Chelatococcus sp. YT9: one gene and its partner. The protein of the gene in region 1 binds, or shares a complex with, the protein of each later gene. Links are inferred from orthologs where the notes say so. Each region holds a gene or a part of one and is shown on either strand. Other genes may lie near its edges.

The links.
Region 2: the proteins of KIO76_RS28230 (region 1) and hfq are in contact, whole or in part, in a crystal structure (PDB 3VU3), measured with the Escherichia coli proteins. The link is inferred for Chelatococcus sp. YT9 from one-to-one orthologs.

The regions. Positions count from the first base shown.
Region 1 is NZ_JAHBRW010000002.1:1,816,399-1,824,184, reverse strand. The notes cover bases 1,920-4,765. They hold KIO76_RS28230 (catalase), read left to right. Parts: upstream 1,920-2,533; coding sequence 2,534-3,997; downstream 3,998-4,765. Other genes in these bases: KIO76_RS28225 (aspartate/glutamate racemase family protein), read right to left, coding at 4,089-4,765; KIO76_RS28235 (hydrogen peroxide-inducible genes activator), read right to left, coding at 1,920-2,376. In the rest of the region: KIO76_RS28245 (hypothetical protein), read right to left, coding at 1-57; KIO76_RS28240 (hypothetical protein), read right to left, coding at 192-1,178; more of KIO76_RS28235, read right to left, coding at 1,438-1,919; more of KIO76_RS28225, read right to left, coding at 4,766-4,766; KIO76_RS28220 (M28 family peptidase), read right to left, coding at 4,822-6,585; KIO76_RS28215 (M20 family metallopeptidase), read right to left, coding at 6,582-7,736; KIO76_RS31695 (M24 family metallopeptidase), read right to left, coding at 7,739-7,786.
Region 2 is NZ_JAHBRW010000001.1:4,122,163-4,129,959, reverse strand. The notes cover bases 2,368-5,224. They hold hfq (RNA chaperone Hfq), read right to left. Parts: upstream 3,997-5,224; coding sequence 3,739-3,996; downstream 2,368-3,738. Other genes in these bases: ntrX (nitrogen assimilation response regulator NtrX), read right to left, coding at 4,243-5,224; hflX (GTPase HflX), read right to left, coding at 2,368-3,738; mazG (nucleoside triphosphate pyrophosphohydrolase), read left to right, coding at 2,368-2,388. Also shown: KIO76_RS19065 (PRC-barrel domain-containing protein), read right to left, coding at 831-1,199; more of mazG, read left to right, coding at 1,513-2,367; more of hflX, read right to left, coding at 2,353-2,367; more of ntrX, read right to left, coding at 5,225-5,613; KIO76_RS19040 (sensor histidine kinase NtrY-like), read right to left, coding at 5,610-7,797. UniProt on the Escherichia coli protein: RNA chaperone that binds small regulatory RNA (sRNAs) and mRNAs to facilitate mRNA translational regulation in response to envelope stress, environmental stress and changes in metabolite concentrations.

The DNA of each region.
Region 1 (7,786 bases):
CATCGAATGAAAGAGGCCGAGCTCGTTAATGAAATCCGCAAGGGTGCCACGTGCCATGTTCCGCCTCCGGAATGCAGCTAATGATGAGGAAAATTGTTGGCTAAGCTCACGTTGGACCGGTCAGGTCTTTGGGCCAACGCTCACGATTTTGAACAACTAAGCCTTAGCGGCCTAGGCGCTTGACCTTGCAGTCAAATGCTGGGGGCGACGCTTTGAAAACCAGGCGTCTCCGCATCCGCCAGGACAAGGGCGGTAGGCGCCGGAACACCGCTGCTAGCGATTGGAATTGCGGGTACATCGACTGCGTCCTGTGCGCCGGTCGACAGGTGCACGTCGATCAAAGGGGTGGGCTCCTGCTCCAGCGCTGCTTGCAGGATGTGGCGCAGATCAATCACTTCGCCGTCTGCGAACTCGATCATCTCTACGTTCTGGATCTCCTTATGTTCGTCGGCCCCATTGGAGAGCGAGCGCTTGATGTGCCAAGTGGGGGAAGCAGGCCCAGTAGCCTGAAAGGGCTCGCTGGTGATGGTGTATTCGGAACGGTTACGCGGGAGAACAAGAGTGTCCTCGTCCTCTCCGCCATGAAATTCATCGTCGCCATCTCGCGCGACAAATCGGTCCTTGCCCCCATGAGCGCGGATGACGTCAGCTTGGTCGCTGCCCACGAAAGTGTGGCCGCGCTCCTGGTCGACATATGGCACCTCGTAACCGCCGAACCGGACAAATCCTTCTCTGAGCCATGCCGAGCTGGCATCGTTGGACGGGCCATGGAGGTTCGACAGGCTACTCAGTATATGGCTTGCGTCAGTGAGAAATGATGCGCCGATAATGCCAGAAAATGAAATCTCTTGGCCACTGATCGTCTGGCCGTCGGAGTGCTTGAAGACATGAAAAAAATCTGCGCGCTTTTCCAAAACCTCGAGGATGGCCTTGTCCTGGGCTTCAGGCGAGCGGAGGAATTGATCTCGGCTCTTGATACCGTATTTGCCGACCCAGCCGCCGCTGTAGTCATTGTTTCCACTGTCGCCGTCGCGCCGGACTACATCGATCCCGGTGAGATCCGCCTCGTCAAGCGCGTATCGTCCCAAGCGGGTATTCACGTCAACCGCGTTGTAGTGATTGGCTGAGAGAAATGATCCGAGTTCGTTGATGAAATCTTTGAAATTTCCGCGCGTCACGTGAGTTATTCCTCCGGGCCATGTAGTATTCATGGGCCGCTGCCGGGAAATAGCTACCCTGTAGGCATGGCGTGGTGCGCCGCGCGACGGGCGGTTTGTGCATAACGGCGAAGTGGCGGGCATGTGGATGGCCACAACCTGCTGCTTCGCAGCACGCAACGGCATACACGTCTCCCAATACAGATAGGCATCAGCCGTTGCTGCTTATAGGAAGGACGATAGGTCTGAATGCGGTTGATCCATTGGTGCTAAAGAAACACTATCTTGAGGCGCCTCGTTGGGCGATGGGTTCTTGCGTCTCAGTCGTGACGCGGGGCGTCGTGGCGACGATCGCTTCGGCGAGTGCGTCGATATCCGCGATATGCGGATTGCTGCGCCGCCATATGAGCCCGATCTCGCGTGACGGCTCGGGCGGTGCAAAGGGCACGACGCGTAGCCTGTGGTTGACAGTCTCGGCTTGCAGCGCCATTTCCGGCACGAGAGTCATTCCAAGATCGTGAGTGACCATCTGGAGCAAAGTCGTCATAGACGTAGCGCCAATGTTGATGACATTGTTCGGGCGCGCGGCACTACAGACATCGAGCGCTTGATTTCGCAGGCAGTGGCCTTCCTCAAGAAGCAGCAAACGCCCCGGATCGATCTCTGCTCCCGTAAGCGGAGAGGTGAGTACATCCCGGCTGGTATCCGCCATTGCCATGAAGAAGCGGTCTTTCAGGAGGGGGCGGACAGACAGACCCTCTCTTGCCACAGGCAGCGCGGCAACCACTGCGTCCAACCGTCCCTCTTCCAATTCCAGCAGCAATTTATCCGTGATTGCCTCGCGCAGTTCGATCTCGATGCGCGGGTAGGCGGCCCGGAGATAAGGAACGAGTCTGGGCACGAGATAAGGCGCGACTGTCGGGATGGCTCCGATGCGGGCCGTGCCGGAAAGAGGGCCGTGCTTGTGCTGGCTTGCCTGTTCAAGGTCAGCGACCTCCGCAAGTATATGTTGCATACGCGGAAGTAGCGCCTCTCCCTCGTGCGTGAGGAGAATGCGTGAGCGGCTTCGCTCAACTAGTTTCGTTCCCAGCGCCGCCTCGAGCTCCATGATCTGCGCCGATAAAGCCGGCTGGCTGACATGCACGAGCTGAGCCGCCCGGCCGAAGTGCCGGGTTTGGGCGAGAGCGTCAAAATACCTCATTTGTTTGATCGTTACCATAATAGGAAAATCCTATCATAATTTGATGAAAATGCAATTTGATCCTATGGATGGGCTATGCCAGAAGTCTCCTTAGAAAAATTCCAGCACCGTATCCGATCTGCTAAGCTTCGGTTGTGTACGTGCGCGGGCGGTTGATTGTTTGGGGAAGAGGGCGATGACAGGGAAGAATTTCACCACCACCAACACTGGCGCTCCTGTGGCGTCGGATGAACATTCCCGCAGCGTGGGGCCGGATGGGCCGGTCGTCTTGCACGACGTCTATCTCGTCGAGAAGCTGGCTCAGTTCAACCGTGAGCGCGTGCCCGAGCGGGTCGTGCATGCCAAGGGCGGCGGCGCTTTTGGTGAGCTTGTCGTCACCGAGGACATGTCACCCTACACCAAGGCGGCGCTGTTCCAGAAGGGCGTGAAGACGCCGATGCTACTGCGCTTTTCGTCTGTGGCAGGCGAGCTCGGCTCCCCCGACACCTGGCGGGACGTGCGGGGTTTCGCTCTGAAGTTCTATACCACCGAGGGCAATTACGACATCGTCGGCAACAATACGCCGGTGTTCTTCCTGCGCGACGGCATCAAGTTCCCGGATTTCATCCGCTCACAGAAGCGCCTGCCCGGCAGCCACCTGCGCGATGCGGACATGCAGTGGGATTTCTGGACATTGTCTCCGGAGAGCGCCCATCAGGTTACCTATCTCATGGGCGACCGCGGACTGCCGTCATCGTGGCGGCATCTCAACGGCTATTCCTCCCATACCTATCAATGGATCAATGGCGCCGGCGAGCGCGTGTGGGTGAAGTATCACTTCCACAATCAACAGGGCGAACAGAACATTACCGGTGACGTCGCCGAGCGTATCGCGGGTACGGATGCCGACCATTACATCCGCGACCTCTACGAGGCGATCGAGCGCGGCGACTACCCGCGCTGGAAGGTCTCCGTGCAGATCATGCCCTATGAGGACGCAAAGACCTATCGTTTCAATCCGTTCGATCTCACCAAGGTTTGGCCGCATGCGGATTATCCGCTCATGCCGGTCGGTGAGTTCGTCCTGAACCGCAATCCCGAGAACTACTTCGCGCAGATCGAGCAGGCGGCCTTCGCGCCCTCCAATCTGGTGCCGGGCATCGATGTCAGCCCAGACAAGATGCTGCTGGCGCGCGTGTTCTCCTATGCTGATGCCCATCGCTATCGCATCGGCCCGAACTACAACGAACTGCCGGTGAACCGGCCAGTATCGGAAGTCCATTCCTATTCCAAGGATGGGCCGATGCGGCACGCCTTCGCCAGCCACACCAAGCCGGTCTACGCGCCGAATTCATTTGGTGGTCCGTCGGCAGATCCGACGCGGGCTTCGGAAAGCCGGGGCTGGGAGGCGGACGGCGAATTCGTACGTTCGGCCTACACGCTGCGCCGCGACGACGATGACTTCGGACAGGCCGGCACCTTGATCCGCAAGGTTTTCACCCAGGAGCAGCGCGACCGGCTCGTTGATACGCTTGTCGGCCAATATAACGCTCTGACGGTCGACGCCATCAAGGAGCGGTTCATCTGGTACTGGACGAGCATTGACCAGGCGACGGGCGATCTTATCGCGGCGCGCGTGCTGAAGCGCGCGGCCGAATAACGCGTCCGGTCGGCGTTGGGTGCAGGCCCGGGCTTTTCGCCCGGGCCTTTTTATTGTCTACGCTGCGCGGAAGACATCGCCGTGGTGCCGGCTAGCCGCAAGTGGATGCTGCCTGGGTCAGCGCCAGGGCAGCCGCCGCTTGCGTTGGATCCACGACAGGCAATCCTGTTGCCGCGCCGAGCGACGCGACGTAGCGGGCAAGGCCCGCGCCTGCGAAGACGATCGTGTCGGCGCCATGCTCGTCGCGCAAGGCGAGACCGGCCTTGATCAGGCTATTCTCGACGACGGCGGGATCCTGAAGCTGCCCATAGTCGAGCCCGAGCCCGACATGCCCGGCGACGCGCTCCCGGACTCCGAGACGACGCGCGAAACGCAATCCCTTCACCGGATTGCCACCGGACACGCCGATGGTGCCGACAAGGTCGCCGAGCGCAAGGCCAGCCATTATCCCTGCTTCGCCAATGCCGATGACGGGTTTGGCCGTCAGTTCCCGGGCGGAGAACACGGCGGGATCGGAAAAGCAGGCGATGACGAAGCCCGCCACTTCCGGCTTTTCGCATTCCCGCTCAATGAAGCTCAGAATGGCGGGCGATGCTTTGTCGCTGTCGCCTGCGTTCTTGATGCCGTTCGGTCCGTCGCTCAGGGTGAGGCAGCGGATATCCGGGCCGTCCTCGCGGACAAGCCAGCGGAGACTGCGCTGCATATCCTCCGTGATGCCGGTGTCCGTGCGGCTGCTCGGATTGAGGACATAGATCGTTCTGCGGGCCACCGCCGCCTCCATTTGACCAATGAGAGCCCAGAGCCGGCGGCTCCTGGGCGGGTCGTCATGACAATGCGCGGAAGTCGTCGATGAACGCGCGCGCGAGCTGCAAGGCGTCCGTCACGGTGTGCCGGAGACGCATCAGCTTGGTCGTCAGGAGCTTGGCGTCGAGCCCGTCCGGGTCGGTCTTCTGGAAGTCGTCGAGGCAGGCGAGCAGGGGCACCGGCAGGTGCAAGGTGCTGATGCCGTAGCTGTCTTGCTCGTATTTTCCGCTCGCCGAGCCGGTGATGAAGGTGAGCTGGCGCGACAGCCGTAGGATGAGGGTGTTGGCACGCTGCACGGCCTTCTGGTCCGTGGCGCCGGATGCCGCCAGTTGGTCGAGCCTGGCATCGAGCCATTCCAGCTCCGGCGCGAGCGCCGCGATGCCGTCCAAGATCAGCGACAGCGCGGCGGGATCCTTCTTGCCGTCGAGCATCCGCTTGAAACGGGCTTGGAGATCCTTGATCCGCGGGGTGAAGCGCTGCGGCAGGATTGGAGTGGTGGCGAGCGCATGGACGAGCCGCGTCCAGTAGTCGGTATCGCTGTCGAGGATGGCGGGATCGACGATCTCGATCGTGTCATGCTCGGTGTGGTTGTACCAGCCGATCGTCGCGCCGTGATAGCGTTCGATGACCTCCCGCGAGAAGCCGTGCCGCGCGGTGGTCGACGACACGCCGATGCCGAAGAAGGACTGGTCGCCGAACCTGTCGAGATTGCCGACAGCAATCGGAATGCTGCTGCCGACCGCCGCCTCGGCAATGGTCCGCGAGAATTCACGCAGCTCCGGACAGGCGTTCACATGGAACTCCGTGGTGTCCTTCATGCCGACGGAGTCGATATTGAGGTAAGCGACGCCGTTGCCGTTGATCTGTTCCCACAAAGCATCGACGAAATAGGTCGAGCCGGCAGCCTCGGCGACCTCGTGGCCGTTCCAGAAGCAGAACACGACGGAGCGACGCAGTTCGGCGCGGCGGGCGGCCAGCACGCGTGCGATCTCCATCATCACCGCGTCGCCGGTGATGTTGTCCGTCACCCCCGGCAGCCATGAATCAAGATGCCCGGAGACGATGATGAACTGGTCTTTTTCAGGCGAGGTTTCGGGGGCGTGCAGCCAGCCGATCGGCTGGCTGAGCTTGCGCCATTCCCGATGCGCCGTGACATCGGCCTTGACGACGACGGAGCCGTTTTTCATGAGGGCGCGCAGCGCCTGGCCGTCCCCACGCGAGATGCTGAGGCCGAAGAGGCGCGGAATGTTCTCCCAGGTCTCCGGGGTGGGGTTGCCCCACACCGATTTCAGCCCGCGCCAGGGAATATCCGGCTCGCCGTCGCGGCCCCAGTTCATGAGGAGGATGCCTGCCGCACCCTTGACGGAGGCGATGCGCGCCTTCTCGGGCGTCGCGGGCGCGTAGGAGACTTCCGCCAGGACGATCTTGCCGCGAACGTCCTTGCCCTCGTAGTCGCTCTCGCCGCCGGGGCCGACGTCGACGATCTCGGCGGAATAGCCGCCTTCCGGCGTCGGCTCGATATGGGCGCAGGCGAGCGCGCGGATGACGCGCCTTTCCGGCGAGACCACCTCGAGGGTGGCTTCGCCCGGATCGCTGTCGAAGGTCTCGAATTCCTGCAGCGCCGCGTCGAGGCCGTAGGACTTCAGCGTATCGACTACATACTGGCCGGCCCGGACATCCTGGCCCGAGCCGCTTTTGCGGCGTGGCGTGTCGATCCGCATGTGGTCAACATGCGCCATCACCCGGTCGATGGAGTGGGGGAGCTTGGTGGAGCCGAAAGTCATGACGCAGTCCTTTGTGTCGGGGCGACCAGGAAATGCTCGGCGAGATCGAGGTAGACGGCGCGAGCTTTTTCCATCTGGGAGAGATCGGCCCATTCGTCGGCCGCGTGCATATTCGCGCCGCCGGGGCCAAAGAGGAGCGTCGGGATGCCCGCGCCGTTGAAGATGTTGGCGTCGGAGACGCCGAAGCAGAACGTGAAGGGTGGCGCCTTACCGAGAACGTGCCGATAGCTCCCCGCGAAAGCCGCGACGAAGGGATGGACCTCGTCCATCACGAAGCTGTCGTAGCGTGGCTCGGCGATCGTCACGTCGAAGCGTGCCGGCGAGCGAAGATCATGCGCCAGCGCCGCGATGGTGGCGACGGCTTCCTTGGCGGTCTCGGTCGGCAGGAAATGCCAGTTGATCAGAAACTCGCAGCGGTCCGGCACGCGGATTTCGTAGACGCCGGTGCCCGAGCTCACGTTCAGTACACAATGGGTGCTGGTGCCGAATTCCGGATGGGTCGGCCGCGCCAGTCCGTCGATGGCGACGATAAGGCGCGCGGCTTCCGTCACGGCATTGATGCCGTCAGCTGGATGCGAGCCATGGGCAGACCGTCCTGTGACGACGACCTTCAGGTTGATCTTGCCCATCGAGGCGATCGAGGGGATGTCGAAATGCGGCTCGCACATGATCGCCGCGTCGATGGCATGACCCTGTTCGAGAAAGCCGCGCGCGCCGCGGGAATAGGCTTCCTCGTCCGCGAGCGCCGCGAAGATCACGCGGCCGGCCCAGTCGCCGCGGCGACGCGCGAGGTCGCGGACGCTGTGCATGGCTGTTGCGATGCCGGACTTCATGTCCATGGCCCCGACGCCGTAGAGGCGTCCATCGCGGATCACCGGGGTGTAGGGGTCCATGCTCCAGTCGTCGGGCGGCGTGACCGTGTCGCAATGCCCGCCGATGAAGAGGGTCGGCCCCGGCGCGCCGCCGCTGACCTCGGCGACCACATTGGTGAGGCCGCCGGCGGCCGGCTCGATGCGGGCCGGAATGCCGTTGTCCTCGAACCAGCGCGCGATGAAGGCCTGGACTGCGCCTTCCTCGCCCGAATGGCTCTTGATGCGGACGAGGTCGCCGAGGAGCACGGCGAGCTCCTGACTGACGGAGGAAGTGGACATGATCAGGCCCACCAGCGCCGTTCGAGCTTGGTGATGACCTCGACACCCGT
Region 2 (7,797 bases), on another replicon or contig:
TCCCGAGCCCGATACGGTGGGCGAGGGGAGGGATTAGCCGTGAAGCCCTTCCCGCCGGTATCTCCGGCTCGCAATCGGATGTATTTCCAGGAGCTGCTGCGGGAAAAACAGCCGGTCCGGCACCCCGATCTGCCGTTGGCCGCGACGTCGTATAGCATCTGCTAAACTTGACAGGTCGGCTCGCCTTCGTTCAACATTTGGGCATAGTTCGTTCGATTATGTGGCGGCGTCGGGAACACAGATGCTGCAAATGCGTTATCTCCACAGATATTGGAGTATCTCGCCCTCGGTCGAGATACGGCGAGAGGAGACGCTTACATGCATCACGGCATCAGGTCGACCTCTGACACCGATTATGCTCTTGCAGCATTAAGAGCAGACCTCCGGGAGATCATGTCTGAGTTTCGACCTCCCGTGGATAAGATAATAAGCACCTTAGATCAGCTCGAGCCTTTTGCATCGACGGCGGAACGTATCAGATCTCGGGACGATCTCCTCTCCTTCTTCAAGGAAAAAAGCGACGAGCTTGACTTCGCCCCAGCCCTGGATTGCAGGTTCCCATTCTTTTGGGGCCGTTTCTCGCGGGCTTGGTTGGAGGACGATGCCACCGTATCGCCAGATCCCACAGTGGTAAGTCTGTTCAGCGATCCGCGTGTCAGCCGTGGCAGGCAGTCCCACCCGTAGAGGATTGCCTAGGGCGCAGCATCCTTTTGCCGGCATCGGGAGAAGACGCGCAGAAAAAAGCCTTCGGAGCGGATAACGGTCCGAAGGCTTTAAAGCGCATAACGGAGCCGCCACTCTGGGAGGAGTGGCGGCTGTATTCTGTCGGGTTAAATCCCCCAATATGGATTGACGCCGTAATAGTCGTGAAGGCGCCGCTCATAGGCTCGGTCGCCCCAATCCGGAGTCTCCCGGGCCTCATAATGTGGCGCGCCTTCGAGCTGTTCACGGCTCAGGTTCACGACATAGCCACCCTTGGACGTGTCATACGTCAATGTTGACCATGGTAGCGGATGGTATTGCTCGCCGATGCCGAGGAATCCGCCGAACGACATGACGGCGTAGGCCACCTTACCGCTGACCTTGTCGATCATCACACTTGAGATCTCGCCAAGATGTTCTCCAGAACCGTTATAGACCTCGGTTCCCGACACTTTGTCGGACCCGATAAGGTTCGTCGTTTCAGCTGTGTGGTCCACTTTCGTCTCCCTATGTTTGCCGTTATCTTAGAAACGCCTCTCTGACCCGCTGGTTCCCGGTAGGACCGGAACGCTGGTCGGGCGCAATGGCACACGAAGATCAGCCTGAACGCACTGAGGTTCCATAATGTGCCTTATGCGAATTCATTTCCCGCGTGTTGGCGTGTCCTCCTCTCGGGCAATCACCCCTTGAAACGCCCACTGTCCCGTGGTCCAACTCCGACGCTCCGGCCTTCGTGCACTGGCCGCGACGTGGACAGCCAACGTTCAGCGATATCGTGTGGCTTGCCGCAGCAGAACCGTTGGAGATCACATGCAGGCGTCTCGGGATATCAGTCAGCTCATTGCGATCATGGCCGCATTGCGGACCCCAGGCAGCGGATGCCCATGGGATATCGAGCAGAATTTTTCGACGGTGGCTCCTTACACCATTGAAGAAGCCTATGAGGTCGCCGACGCCATCGAGCGTGGTGATATGGATGATCTTCGGGAGGAGTTGGGCGATGTTCTCCTCCAGGTCGTGTTTCATGCACGCATGGCCGAAGAAGCCGGCGAGTTCGCCTTCGGGGATGTGGTCGAGGCCATCACCAGCAAACTCATACGGCGACATCCCCATGTCTTCGGCGAGGCACGCGATCTGTCGCCCGAGGCGGTCAAGGCTCTTTGGGAGCGTATCAAGAGCGAGGAGAAAGCCGAGCGCCGCAGCAGACGTCAGGAGCGCGGTCTAACTGACGAAGGCCGGGCAGGGCTGCTCGATGGTATCGCGAGGACGCTCCCTGCCCTCACCCGGGCCGACAAACTCCAACGCAAGGCAGCCAGCGTGGGTTTCGATTGGGCAGAGGCCCGCGAGGTTGTGGCGAAACTTCGCGAAGAGTTGGACGAGATCGACGCGGCCCTGACCATGGCCGACCCATCTGCCGTGATGGAGGAAGTTGGGGATCTTATATTTGCGGCGGTTAACCTGGCGCGCCACGTCGGAGGCGATGCCGAAGCTGCGCTCGCCCTGACCAACGCCAAGTTTGAACAGCGTTTCGCGTATATTGAGAGGCAGCTCGCTTCCGCGGGACGCACCACCACGGAAGCAAGCCTTGAAGAGATGGAGGATCTCTGGCAGGAAGCCAAAGGGGAAGGAAAGCTCGCCAAAGACAACCGTTTACCGGATGCGCTTGGCCCCAGGGCATCTTCGTAGCAAGCGGGGCTCTTTCGCCTCCGCGATGCGAACGGCCAACAGGATGCGCCCATCCTCGTCCGAACGCCGGTCAAGAATTTCGGCTTCTTCATAGAGCCAGTTCAGGACGTCTCCGGCCTGGGGCTCCAGAGTCACACGGTAGACGGCACGGCCATGCGCCAGCCTGGACTCGATGGCGGATAGCAGAGCATCCATCCCCTCCCCGCTGACGGCCGAGACCAGGACTGGCTGGAGGTCGGTTGGCCTGCGCGATGCCAGATTGTCGAGCTTGATGCGTTCATCCGGTGCCAGAAGGTCGGCCTTGTTCCACACTTCGATCAGGCGCTGACCATTGCCCGGATCGACGCCGAGTTCGCGGAGAATGGTTTCGACATCGCTGGCCTGAGCCTCAGTGTCGCCGTGGGACACATCCCGAACATGGAGCAGCACGTCCGCCTCGATCACGTCTTCCAGCGTCGCCCTGAAAGCCGCGACGAGCATAGTCGGAAGATCGGAGATGAAGCCGACGGTGTCTGAAAGGATGGCTTTCGAACCGTGCGGCAACCCTATCGCCCGGGCCGTGGGATCGAGCGTCGCGAACAGCAGGTCCTCGGCCATCACCTCGGCCGCAGACAGGCGATTGAACAGCGTCGACTTGCCGGCGTTGGTGTAACCCACCAGAGCGATGATGGGATAGGGCACGCGGCGCCTACTTTCGCGGTGGAGCGCGCGAGTCCGCTTGACATGCTCGAGGTCGCGCTCGATGCGGCTCATTCGCTCCTGGATGAGACGACGATCGGTCTCGATCTGCGTCTCTCCAGGGCCACCGAGAAAGCCGAATCCGCCGCGCTGGCGCTCAAGATGGGTCCATGAGCGGACAAGACGGCTCTTCTGGTAGGTGAGATGGGCGAGCTCAACCTGGAGCGAGCCCTCGCGCGTTCGCGCCCGCTGGCCGAAGATGTCGAGAATGAGCCCCGTTCGGTCTATGACCTTGGCGCCGAGAGCTCGTTCGAGATTGCGCTGCTGCACCGGTGAGAGGGCGCAATCCATGATGACGAGTTCAATGTCATCGGCCTTCACGATGCCCGCCAGCTCCTCGACCTTGCCCGAGCCGAGATAGGTCGCGGGGCGGACATTGGTGAGGCTGAGCTGGATCGCACGGACGATCGTCAAATCGATCGCCCGCGCCAGACCTACGGCTTCATCGAGCCGCGCAGTGGGATCCCGCGCCGCGCTCTCGCCGCTGCGCTCGGTCGCACTGCGTGTCAGGTAGGGCCCGATCACGAGAACGCGGGTATTCTTGCCTTCGTGATCACCAGAGGAAGGCGGCGTCGGTTGAAACGCGTCCTTACGCTTATCGGGCTGCGTCATTCAGACCTTTTCTGACCCCATATCGTCGGTCGGCTCAAACAGCTGGATCGGATGTCCAGGCATGATCGTCGATATGGCGTGCTTATAGACCAGCTGCGAGTGCCCATCACGGCGCAGCAATACACAAAAGTTGTCGAACCAAGTCACAACACCCTGAAGCTTGACGCCGTTGACGAGGAAAATCGTCAGCGGGACTTTGTTCTTGCGAAGGTGATTGAGAAAGGTGTCCTGCAGGTTTTGCGCGCGTTCGCCCGCCATCTTGTTAAACCTTCTTCTTGCGCCGTGCTCGTCGGTCCTTGTTCGCTTACACGGCTTCTGTTGTTGCCTTTGCCGTCGCTGCCGGGAGGCCGCGTGGGCGCGGGACGCTCATAGACCGAGAAACGCATTACAAAGGGAGAAACGCTTCAAACGCAAGTATCTCTTGCCCCACCGAGCCAGTTCCGGGCGTCCCACTAGCATCCGCGCACGACCGTCCATACAAGGACGAGGCGCGACCGTCGGGCGTCAAGAGCCGATCCCGAGCGACTTCAACTTCCTGTGTAGAGCAGAGCGCTCCATACCGATAAACTCTGCAGTACGCGAGATATTTCCCGAGAATCGGTTGATCTGCGCCACAAGATACTCGCGCTCGAAGATCTCGCGTGCGTCGCGCAACGACAAGCTCATCAGCTTCTCACCACCGCTGCCGGCCGGCGTAGTGGGCACAAGCGTCCCGATTTCGGCTGGCAACAGGTCGGCGGAAATTGCCGCATCAGGATCTCCGCCGGTCAATATCATCAACCGTTCCACATTGTTACGCAGCTGGCGCACATTGCCCGGCCAATCGTGCGACTGGAGCACGGCCATGGCATCGTCCGCGATGACGCGCTTTGCAAGCCCGGTCGCAGCCGAGATCTGCTCCATAAAGAAACTGATGAGTTCCGGCACGTCTTCCCGTCGCTCAGCCACAGACGGGATCCGGATTGGCACGACACCCAGCCGATGGAAGAGGTCTTCCCTGAAATGCCCGTCGGCGATCTCCTGCGTGAGGTCTCGACTGGTGGAGGAGATGATGCGCACGTCGACGTGAACGCGCGTGGTGCCCCCTACCCGCTGGAAGTTCTGGTCCACCAGCACACGCAAAATCCGATTCTGCGTCTCCCGGGGCATGTCGCCAACTTCGTCGATGTAAAGCGTGCCGCCGTGCGCCTCCTCCAGCGCGCCGATGCGCCTGCCCCGTCCATCTGTCGCCTCAACGCCGAAAAGCTCGCTCTCCATGGTTTCGGGGGTGATCGCCGCCGCATTGATGACAATGAACGGGCCATTGGCGCGCTGCGAATTCATGTGCAACGTGCGGGCCGCCAGTTCCTTGCCTGAGCCGGACGGACCGCTGATCAGCACACGGGCATTCGTCGGCCCGACGCGCTCGATGGTTTGGCGCAACTGGTTGATGATCGGGGAACGGCCCACCATCCTGCTGGTCTGCCCGGAGCGCGTCCTGAGTTCACGTACCTCACGCTTTAGACGCGAAGCTTCCAGCGCGCGTTCCGCCACGAGAACGAGGCGATCAGCCTTGAACGGCTTTTCGATGAAATCATACGCGCCGCGCTTAATGGCCGAGACCGCGGTTTCGATGTTGCCATGCCCGGAAATCATGACGACCGGCACTTCCGGATTCTGCTCCTTGATGACGTCGAGCACCTGAAGGCCGTCAAGACGGCTGCCCTGCAGCCATATATCGAGGAAGACCAGCTGCGGCCGGCGGGCTTCGATGGCGGCCAAGGCTTCGTCTGATCCACCAGCCGTCCGCGTCCTATGTCCCTCGTCATCAAGTATGCCGCCTACGAGTTCACGAATATCCGCTTCGTCGTCGACGATGAGGATGTCGGCGCTCATCCAATTGCCCTTTGTTTGATGTCGTCCTTGCTGTCCGTTGACGCAACGCCACCACTGCCAGATTCGGAAATGCCAGATTTCGGGAACCACATGCGGACGCGTGCACCTGGTCCACCGGCGCTCACGCCGGGATGGTCGAGCAGCTCAATGCCGCCGCCGTGGTCCTCGAGAATTTTGCCCACGATGGCGAGGCCAAGGCCCGTGCCGCCCTCGCGGGTCGTCATGTAAGGCTCAAGCAAGCGCTGCCTGTGCTCCTTCGGGAAACCCTTGCCGTTGTCGCTGACGTCGATCGTGATGATGCCGTCCTGTTCGCGGACGCTCACGTCGATCTGTCCGATGCCGCGCGTATTGCCCTCGACCGCCATCACCGCCTCGGTCGCGTTCTTCACAATATTCGTGACCGCCTGGGAAATGAGCCGGCGGTCGAAATAGGCGGTGATCCCCTCCTCCGGCAGCCTTTCTTTGAAAGTGATGTCCGGCGCACCCACCCGCATCAGGAAGACGACCTGACGCACCGTATCAACGACGTCGTCCATGGCATGCGTCGGTTTCGGCATCCGGGCGAAGGAGGAGAATTCGTCGACCATGCGCTTGATGTCATCGACCTGGCGGACGATCGTGGCGACGCATTGGTCGAAAATCGCTCGATCCTCGACGATAACCTTGCCGTATTTGCGACGGATCCGCTCCGCCGACAGCTGGATCGGCGTAAGCGGGTTCTTGATTTCATGGGCGATGCGGCGCGCGACGTCGGCCCAGGCCGATGTACGCTGGGCGGACACAAGATCTGTTATGTCGTCGAGCGTGACGACAAAGCCCTTGTCCTGGCCCGCTGCCTGTTCACTGGTAACGCGCACGTTGAGCATGCGCTCACGGCCATCCCTGTTCAGAGCGATCTGCCCCTGGATCAGTTGGCGCTGCCTGCCGGCCAGCACCTCATCGAGAAGCGGAGCGACTTCCGGCAAGGCCTCGATGATCGGCTTGCCGATGACCGCGCTGCCATCTGCCTGCAGGATCGCTTCCGCGGATGGGTTGACGATCGTGATCATGCCTGCAGCATCTGTGCCGATCACTCCGGCCGACACGCCAGCCAGAACGGCCTCGTTGAAGCGACGCCGCTTGTCGATGACGTCGCTCGCCGCGACAAGGCCGTCGTGCTGTTGCCTGAGCTCGCTCGTCATCTTGTTGAAGGTCGCACCAAGATGCGCGAGATCGCCTTCTGCGCGCCGTATCGGGACCTGCACATAGAAATTGCCGCTCGCGACCTGGTCCGTCGCGTGAATCAGCCGGCGGACCGGCATGACGAGCCGGTTGGCGAAGCTCAGGCCAAACCACACAGCCGAGAGAAGAACGATCAGCGCGACCAGCGCGAACATCGACGCGAAGGCAATCTGGATGCCGAATTTCTTCTCCTCGAGAGCCTGATAATAGGCGACGCCTGTTTGTGCTGCGGCCGGGAACTCCACAGCCCGTGGATCGACGGTCCGCGCCACATACAGCAGTGTCGGCTCGGGCCAATCCAGCTTGATCAGGGAGCGGAACAGGTTGCCGGACTGCGGAATGAGGCAGACGGGATCGGTGGTGTTGGCGTCCTTGATGTCCTCTTCCGACGGCGGAGAGAGATTTTCGAGCGACTTTTGCTCAATGCGCTCCAGTATCTTCCCATCTTCGCTGACAAGCATCGCCGATGGGAAGCCGAGGAAGACGGAGCGCGACAACATGAAGTCGTGGAAAAGCTTGCGGTCGGCGTTAAACAGCACCTTCGCGCGATTGAGATCGGCTGCCATCAGCTCCGTCTCGCGCACCATGTTGCGGCACTGGCTGTCGCGATAGGCATGCGCGATCTCGACCGTATTGGTGATGAGCCCTTTCAACGAGCTCGTAAACCAGGGGTCAAGGCCACGTTCGAGCGTAATCGAGGCCACGATCGCGACAAGGATAGCTGGAAGCGCGGCCACCAGGCTGAACAGCGAGACGATGCGGACATGAAGCCCCGCCGCCGCGGCCCCTTCCCGCCTCGCCCGGAACAGGCTGTAGGTCTCCCACAGGATGACCGAGACGAGCAGAAGGACGAGGATGCCGTTGATGAACAGTGCCCAGACGACCACGATATGCGTCGGCAGGATCGGCGTCATGCCAGCGAGCACGACGAAGGTCACCAGCGCTGAGATCAGCGCCAGCGTG